Regions from separate parts of the Citrobacter sp. ANG330 genome, predicted to be linked through region 3. Evidence: predicted binding sites of a transcription regulator. Region 3 holds the regulator's gene; each other region holds the start of a gene.

Region 1 (4,249 bases), on a different contig from region 3:
GCCTTATATTGATGGCGAATGGGTGAAAGCGCGTGGCACCACGCTGGGTGCCGATAACGGTATCGGGATGGCTTCCGCGCTGGCTGTGCTGGCTGACGACAGCGTCGTTCACGGCCCGCTGGAAGTGCTGCTGACCATGACTGAAGAAGCAGGTATGGACGGCGCGTTTGGTCTGCAGGCCAACTGGCTGCAGGCGGATATTCTGATCAACACCGACTCTGAAGAAGAGGGTGAGATCTACATGGGTTGCGCAGGGGGGATCGACTTCACCTCAAATCTGCCGCTGACCCGAGAAGCTGTTCCGGCGGGTTTCCAGAGTTTTAAACTGACGCTGAAAGGTCTGAAAGGCGGTCATTCTGGTGGCGAAATCCACGTCGGCCTCGGCAATGCCAATAAACTGCTGGCACGCTTCCTGGCCGGTCATGCTGAAGAGTTGGATCTGCGTCTGGTTGATTTCAACGGCGGCACGCTGCGCAACGCCATTCCGCGTGAAGCCTTTGCCACCGTTGCTGTCGCAGCGGAAAACGTCGAACAGTTAAAAGCTCAGGTCAATACTTATCAGGACATCCTGAAAAACGAACTGGCCGAAAAAGAGAAAAACCTGGTGGTTCTGCTGGAAAGCACCGCTAACGATAAACCCGCGCTGACTACACCGTCTCGCGACGGCTTTATCCGTCTGCTGAACGCCACGCCAAACGGGGTGATCCGCAATTCCGACGTGGCAAAAGGCGTGGTTGAAACCTCACTGAACGTGGGTGTGGTCACTATGACCGACGACAACGTTGAAATCCACTGTCTGATCCGTTCGCTGATCGACACCGGCAAGGATTATGTTGTCAGCATGCTGGATTCACTGGGCAAACTGGCGGGTGCGAAAACCGAAGCGAAAGGCGGCTACCCAGGCTGGCAGCCGGATGCGAACTCACCGGTGATGCATCTGGTGCGCGAAACCTATCAGCGTCTGTTCAACAAGACGCCGAACATCCAGATTATCCACGCGGGTCTGGAGTGCGGACTGTTTAAAAAACCGTATCCGGAGATGGATATGGTTTCTATTGGGCCAACTATTACTGGTCCACACTCCCCGGATGAACAGGTTCACATCGAAAGCGTCGGTCATTACTGGACGCTTCTGACCGAACTGCTGAAAGCGATTCCGACGAAGTAAGTCACAGCTGTGGTGCTATAAAAATGCCGGATGGCGGCGCGTTGCGCCTTATCCGGCCTACGAACACTCAGCAGCGTTGTAGGCCGGATAAGTGAAACGCCATCCGGCAGTTTGTTATTTATAGCCCCAACAGAAGCTGCCGTTCCAGTTGCGGATCGAGCAGCGTAACGTGCAGCCCCACCAGTCTTACGCCCCGCCCTGCCCGCCGCTCATTCCAGGTTTTACGCGCAGTCGAAATCAGGTCTTCTTTATTCAGCTTCGGCCAGACGTGTTCCTGGGTGGTTTGCTGAAAGTCATTGAACTTGAGCTTTACGCCCTGGCGAGCAATACATAAATCAGGTTTAACTTTTGCCAGCCGCCGTTCAAGTTCAGGATATAACTGTTCAATGATCGCCTCACAGTCGGACCAGTGATGAATATCTTCTGCCATCGTACGTTCAACGCCGACCGACTTACGTAAGCGTTCATTATTGACGTCCCGCTCGTCGATCCCCTGACAACGCTCCCAGAGCACCCGGCCAAATTTGCCAAAGCGTTTCAGTAAGGTCGCCAGATCGAACTGCTGCACATCGCCGCAGGTGCGCAGCCCCAGACTTTCGAGCTTCGCCGCAGACACTTTGCCGACACCGGGAATTTTCCCCAGCGGTAACGTACTGAGGAACGCTGGCACATTCTCCGGGGTGATGACATATTGTCCGTTGGGTTTATTCAGATCGGAGGCGATTTTGGCCAGAAACTTCACCGGCGCCACGCCCGCCGAGGCGGTAAGTTGCAGCTCGTTGAATATCGTCTGACGGATCTCCTGAGCGATAAGCGTGGCTGAACCATGACAATGGCGACTGTCCGTGACATCCAGATACGCCTCGTCCAGCGACAGCGGCTCAATCAATGAGGTATAGCGGGCGAAGATAGACTGAATTTGGCGGGAGGCCTCTTTGTAGGCCTCATAACGGCCCGGTAGTAAGGTGAGATGCGGACACAGTTTCAGCGCCATACCGGTCGGCATCGCGCTACGCACGCCAAATTTACGGGCAGGATAGTTGGCGGTGCTGATGACGCCTCTGCGCTCACGGCTGCCGCCAATGGCTATAGGGATGTCGCGTAGCGCCGGGTTGTCACGCATCTCAACCGCGGCGAAAAAACAGTCCATATCAACATGTATGATTTTACGCATCACCCACCTCCCGAAATACTGTTTAAGTATACAGTGTTATTCTGCAATAGGAAGCCGATGAGAACGCGTTAAAGTAAATCGCGACGGGTTGCGACAAAGAAATATCCGGGCTCGTTTTAGTATAAATTGTAAACGCACCACGAGGGACTTGCGAAAAAATGTCGTGGTGTTAATGTGAGCGCTCTAAATCCAGATTCGTCCGATTTTGGGTGCAGTTTTTGCCGTTCTGGCGTGGGTAATCGTTTTATCAAGGAACAAGCAGTATGCGTAAAATCGCATTGTTTATTGCGATGCTTTTGATTCCGTGCGTGTCATTCGCCGGCTTGCTGAGTAGCAATAGCTCTACAACACCGATCAGCAAAGAGTATAAGCAGCAATTAATGGGATCCCCTGTCTATATTCAGATCTTCAAAGAAGAGCGCACGCTTGATCTCTATGTCAAGATGGGCGAACAGTATCAACTTCTCGACAGCTACAAGATTTGTAATTACTCCGGCGGCTTAGGACCGAAACAGCGCCAGGGCGATTTTAAAAGCCCGGAAGGTTTCTACAACGTCCAGCGTAGCCAGCTCAAACCCGATAGCCGCTTCTATAAAGCCATTAATATTGGCTTCCCGAACGCCTATGACCGCGCCCACGGCTATGAAGGTAAATACCTGATGATTCACGGTGCCTGTGTGTCCGTTGGCTGTTACGCCATGACCGACAGCGGTATTGATGAGATTTTCCAGTTTGTCACCGGTGCGCTGGTGTTCGGACAGCCAAACGTTCAGGTCAGCATTTATCCCTTCCGTATGACCGACGCCAATATGCAACGCCACAAGTATTCGTATTACAAAGAGTTCTGGTCGCAGTTAAAACCGGGATACGATTACTTCGAGCAGACCCGCAAGCCACCGACCGTTTCCGTTGTCGATGGCCGCTATGTCGTTAGCAAACCGTTGAGTCATGAAGTGGTTCAGCCACAGCTGGCGTCAAACTACACGCTCCCCGAGGCAAAATAACGCCCACTCGCCTGGCATAATCTTTTGCCAGGTTTCATTGCCTGTCAGCGGCTGCGTCGCAATGACGGTGACCACATCGTTCGGTGTGGTCTCTTTCTGAAAATCGATCTCCACATCCTGATCGAGCAACGTGGCGACCCCAAACGGCGCACGGCGCGTGATCCAGAACAGATTCGTCGAGCAGAATGCCATCACGTAACGCCCGTCAGACAACAGCATGTTGAACACACCTTTCTCACGCAGTACGCCCGCCAGCGTTGCGATGTATCTGAATACCGCCGTCATGTTGCCAGGCGTGCGCGGGTAGCGCTGGGTGAGTTTATGCAACAACCAGCAAAACGCCTTTTCGCTGTCGGTTTCACCGACCGGGCGGAAATTGCCGGTTTCCAGCGACTTATACCCTGAAAGCTGGCCGTTGTGCGCATAGGTCCAGTGGCGTCCCCACAGTTCACGCGTAAAGGGATGGGTGTTTTCCAGCGCCACTTCGCCCCGGTTAGCCTGGCGAATATGGGCAATCACGGAACAGGATTTGATCGGGTAATCCTGAACCAGTCTGGCAATAGGGGAATTAAAGCTGGGTTGCGGATCTTTGAACGTGCGGCAACCTTTGCCTTCATAGAAGGTGATGCCCCAGCCGTCTTTGTGCGGCCCGGTTCCTCCACCACGCTGCACTAGCCCGGTGAAACTAAAGCAGATATCGGTAGGCACATTGGCGCTCATCCCGAGCAATTCGCACATACATCACCTCCACAACTGCGGGGGCGAAAAACCCCCGGCGAAGACTTACTTTATCATCTCTTTTTCGATCAGCTGAATCAGGATATGAATCACTTTAATATGGATTTCCTGAATACGATCAGCATAACCGAAATGCGGAACGCGGATTTCGATGTCCGCCGTACC
Region 2 (4,249 bases), on a different contig from region 3:
TGTCGAAGGGGGTCATCCGCTGGTCATTGAAGGCGCTTACCATGAGATCCTTTTTGAAAAGGACGCTATGCGCTCAGTCGCGCTTCACGCAATTGTTGATTTTTTCAACAAGCATAACTCATCAGCGGAAACCGCTTTGCTTAGAGGTTGAATTTTTATATGTATCAGGTCGTTGCGTCTGATTTAGATGGCACTCTGCTTTCTCCCGACCATACCCTGTCCCCGTACGCGAAAGAGACGTTGAAACTGTTGACTGCTCGTGGCGTTAACTTCGTCTTTGCGACCGGCCGTCACCATATTGATGTGGGACAGATCCGCGATAACCTGGAGATCAAGTCTTACATGATCACCTCTAACGGGGCGCGGGTGCATGATATGGACGGAAATCTGGTGTTTACCCACAATCTGGATCGCGATATTGCCAGCGATCTGTTTGGCATGGTGAACGCCAACCCGGATATCGTGACCAACGTCTATCGTGATGACGAATGGTTTATGAACCGCCATCGCCCGGATGAAATGCGTTTCTTCAAAGAGGCGGTGTTTCACTACTCCTTGTTTGAACCGGGTCTGCTGGAGCCGGAAGGCGTCAGTAAAGTATTCTTTACCTGCGAATCTCACGAGGCGCTGCTGCCGCTGGAGCAGGCAATTAATGCACGCTGGGGCGATCGCGTGAATGTCAGTTTCTCCACGCTCACCTGCCTGGAAGTGATGGCGGGCGGCGTTTCAAAAGGCCATGCGCTGGAGGCGGTTGCGAAAGCCATGGGCTACAGCCTCAAAGACTGCATCGCCTTTGGTGACGGCATGAACGATGCTGAGATGCTGTCGATGGCGGGTAAAGGTTGCATTATGGGCAATGCGCACCAGCGTCTGAAGGATTTGCATCCGGAACTGGAAGTGATTGGCATCAACGCCGACAATGCGGTGCCACACTATCTTCGCGATCTCTTTTTACGCTAAGACGAGTGTTTGTTAATTAGTCAGTTGTCAACCTGACTCTCCGCTACAATGGATACTCCTTGTTCTAAGAGATATCCATTGTGGCGTTACTCATCATTACCACGATCCTGTGGGCCTTCTCCTTCAGTTTGTTTGGCGAATACCTCGCCGGGCACGTCGACAGCTATTTTGCGGTGCTGGTTCGGGTCGGCCTGGCGGCATTGGTATTCCTGCCTTTCCTGCGTACCCGTGGGCACAGCCTGAAAACGATTGGACTGTATATGCTGGTGGGCGCGATGCAGCTTGGCGTCATGTATATGCTGAGTTTCCACGCTTATCTCTACCTGACCGTCTCTGAGCTGCTGTTGTTTACCGTGCTGACACCGCTCTATATCACGTTAATTTACGATGTGATGAGTCAGCGGCGGCTGCGCTGGGGGTATGCGTTCAGCGCGTTGCTGGCGGTGATTGGCGCCGGCATCATTCGCTATGATCAGGTGACCGATCACTTCTGGACGGGCCTGCTGCTGGTGCAACTTTCCAACATCAGTTTTGCCATCGGGATGGTGGGGTATAAACGTTTGATGGAGACCCGCCCGATGCCGCAGCATAACGCGTTTGCATGGTTTTACCTCGGCGCGTTTCTGGTGGCAGTCGTTGCCTGGTTCATGCTGGGCAATGTGCAGAAAATGCCTGAAACCCCACTCCAGTGGAGCATTCTGGTGTTCCTTGGCGTTGCGGCTTCAGGGATCGGCTACTTTATGTGGAATTACGGCGCCACGCAGGTCGATGCGGGCACGCTGGGCATTATGAATAACATGCATGTACCGGCGGGACTGCTGGTTAATCTGGCGATCTGGCACCAACAACCCCACTGGCCGAGCTTTATCACAGGCGCGCTGGTGATACTGGCTTCACTGTGGGTACATCGAAAGTGGGTCGCTCCGCGCTCCGTACAAACGGCAGATGATCGCAGGCGTGATTGCGCGCCGATCGAATAAACGCTTCCGTCACCGGCTGGCGCTGCTCACCGTCACGCACGGCGGCATACAGGCGGCTCCACAGGCCATCACCCAGGGTTCTGGTGACCACCAGACCCTGGCGTTCAAAACTCTCTACAACCCAATGCGGCAGGGCGGCAATACCCATATTTGCAGCCACCATCTGAATCAACAGCAGCGTATTATCCACGCTTTTCAGAGACGGACTGATACCTGCTGGCTGAAGAAAATGCCGCCAGACATCCAGGCGACTGCGCTGTACCGGATAGATCAGCAGCGTTTCGCTGGCTAAATCTTCCGGCGTGATCTGCGTCTTGCTGCTCAGCGGATGTTCGGGGGCCAGCACCAGCCGGACTTCAAAATCAAACATCGGCGAATAGTGCAGCCCGCTGCGCGGCAGAATGTCAGACGTCATCACCAGATCCAGTTCGTCCTGCTGTAACGCAGGCTGAGGATCAAAGGTTACGCCGGATTTGAAATCCATCTCTACCTGCGGCCAGTTTGCCCGGAAATTTTCCAGCGCCGGGGTCAGCCACTGAATACAGCTGTGACATTCAATGGCGATGCGCAGGCGGGTCTGCTGCGGTTCATTACAGGCCTGCAGCGCGCGGCTGATCTGCGGCAGCACCTGGCTTGCCAGTTGTAACAGAATCTCGCCCTGCGGCGTAAAACGCAGCGGCTGACTTTTCCGGATAAACAGCCGAAAGCCAAGGCGCTGTTCCAGATCGCTGAACTGGTGAGACAGGGCGGATTGGGTCTGATGCAACGTCGCCGCGGCGGCGGCCAGTGACCCGGTATTCCGCAACGCCTGGAGAGTTTTCAGGTGTTTAATCTCGATCATGAAAGTCCTTCACTTCGGCATGAACAAATTGCGCTTGAGGAATATACAGTAACTGTCAAATATGGATGTGTAAACATCCAGACGTCCAAAATCCTTCGTATTTTAAATTTATGGTGCGTTGGCTGCGTTTCCCCACCCTGGTCACTTACTGATGTAAGCTCCCGGGGATGAGCAAATTTGCCGCCTTCCCTAAATTAAAAATCCATAGGATTTACATATAATTAGAGGAAGTAAAATGACAATACTGAATCACACCCTCGGTTTCCCTCGCGTTGGCCTGCGTCGCGAGCTGAAAAAAGCGCAAGAAAGCTACTGGGCAGGCAATGCGACCCGTGAAGAACTGCTGGCGGTGGGACGCGAACTGCGTGCGCGCCACTGGGATCAGCAAAAACAGGCGGGTATCGATCTTCTGCCGGTCGGCGATTTTGCCTGGTACGACCATGTTCTGACCACCAGCCTGCTGCTCGGAAACGTCCCGGCTCGTCATCAGAACAAAGACGGTTCCGTTGATATCGACACGCTGTTCCGTATTGGCCGCGGTCGTGCGCCGACCGGTGAACCTGCGGCGGCGGCGGAAATGACCAAGTGGTTTAACACCAACTATCACTACATGGTGCCGGAGTTCGTCAAAGGTCAGCAGTTCAAACTGACCTGGACCCAACTGCTGGATGAAGTGGACGAAGCGCTGGCGCTGGGTCACAAGGTAAAACCTGTGTTGTTGGGGCCGGTGACTTATCTGTGGCTGGGCAAAGTGAAGGGCGAGTCGTTCGATCGCCTGAGCCTGCTCAACGACATTCTGCCGGTTTACCAGCAGGTGCTGGCGGAGCTGGCAAAACGCGGCATCGAGTGGGTGCAGATCGACGAACCGGCACTGGTGCTGGAACTGCCGCAGGCGTGGCTGGACGCGTTCAAACCGGCCTATGATGCGCTTTCCGGGCAGGTGAAACTGCTGCTGACCACTTATTTCGAAGGTGTGACGCCTAACCTTGATACTATTGCCGCGCTGCCGGTACAGGGACTCCACGTTGACCTGGTCCACGGTAACGATGACGTGACAGCGCTGCACAAACGCCTGCCGGCCGACTGGTTGCTGTCTGCTGGGCTGGTCAATGGACGCAACGTCTGGCGTGCCGATCTGACAGAAAAATATGCCCAGATTAAAGATATCGTCGGCCTTCGCGATCTGTGGGTCGCCTCATCTTGCTCACTGCTGCACAGCCCAATCGACCTGAGCGTTGAAACGCGTCTGGATGCGGAAGTGAAGAGCTGGTTTGCCTTCGCCCTGCAAAAGTGTGGTGAACTGACCCTGCTGCGCGATGCGCTGAACAGCGGCGATACCGCCGCCATCGCCGAATGGAGCGCACCGATTCAGGCGCGTCGCCACTCAAGTCGTGTGCACAATGCAGCAGTGGAAAAACGTCTGGCAGCCATCACTGCACAGGACAGCCAGCGGGCGAACCCGTACGAG
Region 3 (4,249 bases):
AAACAGGGAAAGATTAGCAGGCGATTTATCGTGCCGGGGAGGAACTCGGCGTTTCTCCCATAACATGATAAAGTGAGGGTTTTCTTATCCCACACAATCCGAGGTGCCTGATGGAAAAGACCACAACGCAAGAGTTGCTGGCGCAAGCTGAAAAACTGTGCGCGCAACGCAATGTGCGCCTGACCCCACAGCGCCTCGAAGTGTTGCGTCTGATGAGCCTGCAAGAAGGGGCGATTAGCGCTTACGATCTGCTGGATTTACTGCGTGAATCAGAACCGCAGGCCAAGCCGCCAACGGTCTATCGCGCACTGGATTTCCTGCTTGAACAAGGGTTTGTACATAAGGTCGAATCCACCAACAGCTATGTTTTGTGCTATCTGTTCGATCAGCCAACCCATACTTCTGCGATGTTTATCTGCGACCGCTGCGGTGCAGTGAAGGAAGAGTGTGCGGAAGGCGTGGAAGACATTATGCATACGCTGGCGGCGAAGATGGGATTTGCCCTGCGCCACAATGTGATTGAAGCACATGGATTATGTTCAGCGTGCGTGGAAGTTGAGGCTTGTCGTCACCCTGACGAGTGTCAGCACGATCATACCATTCAGGTGAAAAAGAAACCGCGCTAACAATCTGAGCGGCAAACGCTGCCGCTCAAAGCATTAAAGCAAACAGTGGGGAGTACATCCTTGTACTTTTCGGGCAGGAGTCGATTTACCAGCGGTAGTCGTTACGGGTTTCCCAGTCACCGACCTCTTTTTCCGCCTGATCTTTTGCGTAGCCGTAACGTTCCTGGATTTTACCTACCAGTTGGTCACGTTTACCTTCAATGACCGTCATATCATCGTCGGTCAGTTTGCCCCATTGCTCTTTCACTTTACCTTTGAGTTGCTTCCAGTTACCACCGGCTTCGTCTTTATTCATCATAAAGTCCTCTTCATTAGGTTGTGAATAGCGAGTCTGTATCATCCAACGTCGTTACGTTTTCTGCTGGACGTGATATTAAGTGTAGTCAGGGATTCTGGGTTCGATTCACTATTCAGAATTTTTAACCGTTACGCTGCCGAAAACCAGGTGCCGTTTCGCCAGTGGCGCCGCCAGATGAAGGCTAAAGAGAGGCCACGCAGCGCCAGAAATACCGCCAGCGCCAGCCACAAACCATGATTCCCCAGCGCGGGTAACGCCAATAGCGTCAGCGCAAATCCGGCAGCAGCTACCGCCATGCTGTTGCGCATTTCAGCCGCCCGCGTGGCACCGATAAACATGCCATCCAGCAGATAGCACCAGACGCCGACCAGAGGCAAAATCACCTGCCAGAGCAGATAGCGATCGGCCAGTTGCTGGATTTGCGGCAGTGAGGTGAGCAACGCGACAATCTGTTCGCCCGCCAGCAGATAGACCAGTGAAAACAGGAGCGCCACAATGCCGGACTGGCGGCACGCCGCCCGCCAGACTTCCAGTAACTGACTGCCGTCGCGAGCGCCATAAGCCTGGCCGGAATGCGCTTCCACGGCGTAGGCAAAGCCATCCAATGCATAAGCCGTAAACGTCAGCAACGTCATGAGCACGGCGTTGACGGCGATGATATCGCTGCCAAGCCTTGCGCCAAGTACAGTGATAGCGCCAAAGCAGAGTTGCAGAAGCAACGAACGCAGCATGATGTCGCGATTGAGCGCCAGAAGCCGGCGAATATTCCCGCGCCAGGCCTGTTTGAGCATGGAAAATGAAACACCGCGCAGACGCAGCACCTTACGTACCATCAACAGACCGATCAGCAACGTCGCATATTCTGCGATCACCGTTGCCAGTGCGGCCCCTTGCACGTTCATGTGCAGCCCCATCACCAGCCAGAGATCGAGCACAATGTTCAGGATATTGCCAACAACCAGCAGGATCACCGGCGCACGCGCATACTGTACGCCCAGTAACCAGCCGAGCAGGACCAGATTCGCCAGCGAGGCTGGAGCGCTCAGCCAGCGAATCGCCAGAAACCGCCGGGCCTGCTCCAGCACCGCTTCACTACCGCCGACAATGTGCAGCGCCAGGTCAATAATCGGCGTGCGAAACAGTGCAATCAAGGCTCCCGCGCCCAGCGCCAGAATCAGCGGTTGTACCAGCGCACGCGCCAGCGCCTGAGGATCCTTCGCACCGAACGCCTGCGCCGTCAGTCCGGTAGTGCTCATGCGTAAAAAGAGCAACAGCATGAACAGAAAACTGGTTGCGGTTGCGCCTACTGCCACACCGCCGAGATAGACGGGGCTGTCCAGATGTCCAATGACCGCCGTATCCACCAGTCCCAGCAACGGAACCGTAATATTGGAGAAAATCATGGGTAAGGCGAGGCGCCAGAGTGCTTTGTCAGCAGAAGCAAAAAACGGCATGGAGACGAGCCTGAGAAGAGGTCATAACGAGAGTGGTGAGAGTGCCGGATAACGGCGTAAACGCCTTATCCGGCCTACAGAAATACTACAGCCATTCACCATTACGGATGACGCCAACGGCCAATCCTTCGATGGTAAAATTCTGTTCGCGAAGGTCAACCAGGATCGGTTTAAATTCGCTGTTTTCGGGCAGCAGTTCTACTTTATTGCCCTGTTTTTTCAGGCGCTTGACCGTCACTTCGTCATCGATACGCGCCACCACCACCTGGCCGTTACGCACGTCCTGGGTTTTGTGTACCGCCAGCAAATCGCCATCCATAATGCCGATGTCTTTCATCGACATTCCGCTGACGCGCAGCAGGAAATCGGCATTCGGCTTAAACAGCGACGGATCAACCTGATAATGGCCTTCGATGTGCTGCTGTGCCAGCAGCGGTTCACCCGCCGCTACGCGACCGATGAGCGGTAAGCCCTCTTCTTCTTCCTGCAACAGTCGAATGCCGCGTGAAGCGCCAGAGACGATTTCAATCGCACCTTTACGCGCCAGCGCTTTCAGGTGTTCTTCAGCCGCGTTTGGGGAACGGAACCCCAAACGCTGCGCGATCTCCGCACGCGTCGGTGGCATACCTGTCTGGCTGATGTGATCCCGAATGAGATCAAACACCTCTTGTTGCCTGGCCGTTAACGCTTTCATTCCGCCCCCTGGGTGTATATACAGTTATGCTGTGAGTATATACAGCTAAAGGTGATTTTGGAACCACAAACTGCACATTCAACAGCAGATTTAACCGGTTATGGAATCAGGGTCGAAAAACCTTAGCGAAAATGTGACCACAGCAGGAGACCCCAGGTGATCAACGCCACAATGATTGAGAGCAGCACCGCAGCCGATCCCATATCTTTAGCGCGACCAGAGAGCTCGTGATAATCAGAGCCGATACGGTCCACCACGGCCTCAATGGCGCTGTTGAGAATTTCAACAATCATGACCAGCATGACGGAGCCTATCAGCAGTACGCGCGTAATGGCATCCACATCCAGCCAGCAGGCGACCGCCACGGCCAACAACACCGCTATGCTTTCCTGACGGAACGCCGCCTCGTTAATCCACGCGGCGCGAAAACCTTTCCAGGAATAGCCTGCCGCTTTGATAATTCGGGTGAATCCAGTGGTATTATTAGCCATTAAAAGAACCTTTTTACATTATTGGCGTCAATGACATTGTCTTGTTAACTCATGTGATTCGAGTAACGGCAACGCGGCGCGAAGTATGACGGGATACACCAGAAATTCACATGACTTTCTGATATCCTTGCATCGCAATTGCATTATTAACCAGAGGCTTTACATCGTTTATGTCCGGCTGGCCACGAATTTACTACAAAATCCTGAATTTACCATTAAGCGTACTGGTAAAAAGTAAGTCTATTCCGGCAGATCCTGCCCCGGAATTGGGACTCGATACCTCTCGTCCAATTATGTACGTTTTACCGTACAACTCCAAAGCGGACTTGCTGACCCTGCGAGCGCAATGTCTGGCGCACGATCTCCCCGACCCGTTAGAGCCGCTGGAGATCGATGGCACACAGTTGCCGCGCTATGTGTTCATTCACGGCGGTCCGCGTGTCTTCACTTATTACACGCCGAAAGAAGAGTCCATCAAGCTGTTCCATAACTATCTCGACCTGCACCGCAGCAACCCGGATCTGGATGTGCAAATGGTGCCGGTATCGGTGATGTTTGGACGCTCTCCGGGCCGTGAAAAAGGTGAAGTGAACCCGCCGCTGCGCATGCTTAACGGCATACAGAAGTTCTTTGCCGTCTCCTGGCTTGGCCGCGACAGCTTTGTCCGCTTCTCGCCTTCCGTCTCT

Evidence for each region. The regulator LexA, encoded in region 3, represses DNA repair genes until DNA is damaged. The targets are predictions, from matches to a motif close to TNCTGTATGTACATACAGNA.
Region 1: a site for LexA is predicted at 2,359-2,378, ahead of dinB (DNA polymerase IV). Genes of this name have one in related genera too.
Region 2: a site for LexA is predicted at 2,845-2,864, ahead of metR (HTH-type transcriptional regulator MetR). Genes of this name have one in related genera too.

The regions. Positions count from the first base shown of each region.
Region 1 is NZ_JASJUI010000004.1:24,748-28,996, reverse strand. Features, by position in the region: gene pepD (cytosol nonspecific dipeptidase) at 1-1,168, shown strand, start outside; gene dinB (DNA polymerase IV) at 1,287-2,342, opposite strand; gene dpaA (peptidoglycan meso-diaminopimelic acid protein amidase) at 2,606-3,346, shown strand; gene QNN88_RS10970 (class II glutamine amidotransferase) at 3,317-4,084, opposite strand; gene lpcA (D-sedoheptulose 7-phosphate isomerase) at 4,130-4,249, opposite strand, start outside.
Region 2 is NZ_JASJUI010000015.1:20,856-25,104, reverse strand. Features, by position in the region: gene pldB (lysophospholipase L2) at 1-151, shown strand, start outside; gene yigL (sugar/pyridoxal phosphate phosphatase YigL) at 160-960, shown strand; gene bioP (biotin transporter) at 1,041-1,940, shown strand; gene metR (HTH-type transcriptional regulator MetR) at 1,828-2,781, opposite strand; gene metE (5-methyltetrahydropteroyltriglutamate--homocysteine S-methyltransferase) at 3,017-4,249, shown strand, end outside.
Region 3 is NZ_JASJUI010000009.1:58,569-62,817, reverse strand. Features, by position in the region: gene zur (zinc uptake transcriptional repressor Zur) at 111-626, shown strand; gene QNN88_RS18065 (CsbD family protein) at 712-921, opposite strand; gene dinF (MATE family efflux transporter DinF) at 1,053-2,378, opposite strand; gene lexA (transcriptional repressor LexA) at 2,464-3,072, opposite strand; gene QNN88_RS18050 (diacylglycerol kinase) at 3,195-3,563, opposite strand; gene plsB (glycerol-3-phosphate 1-O-acyltransferase PlsB) at 3,734-4,249, shown strand, end outside.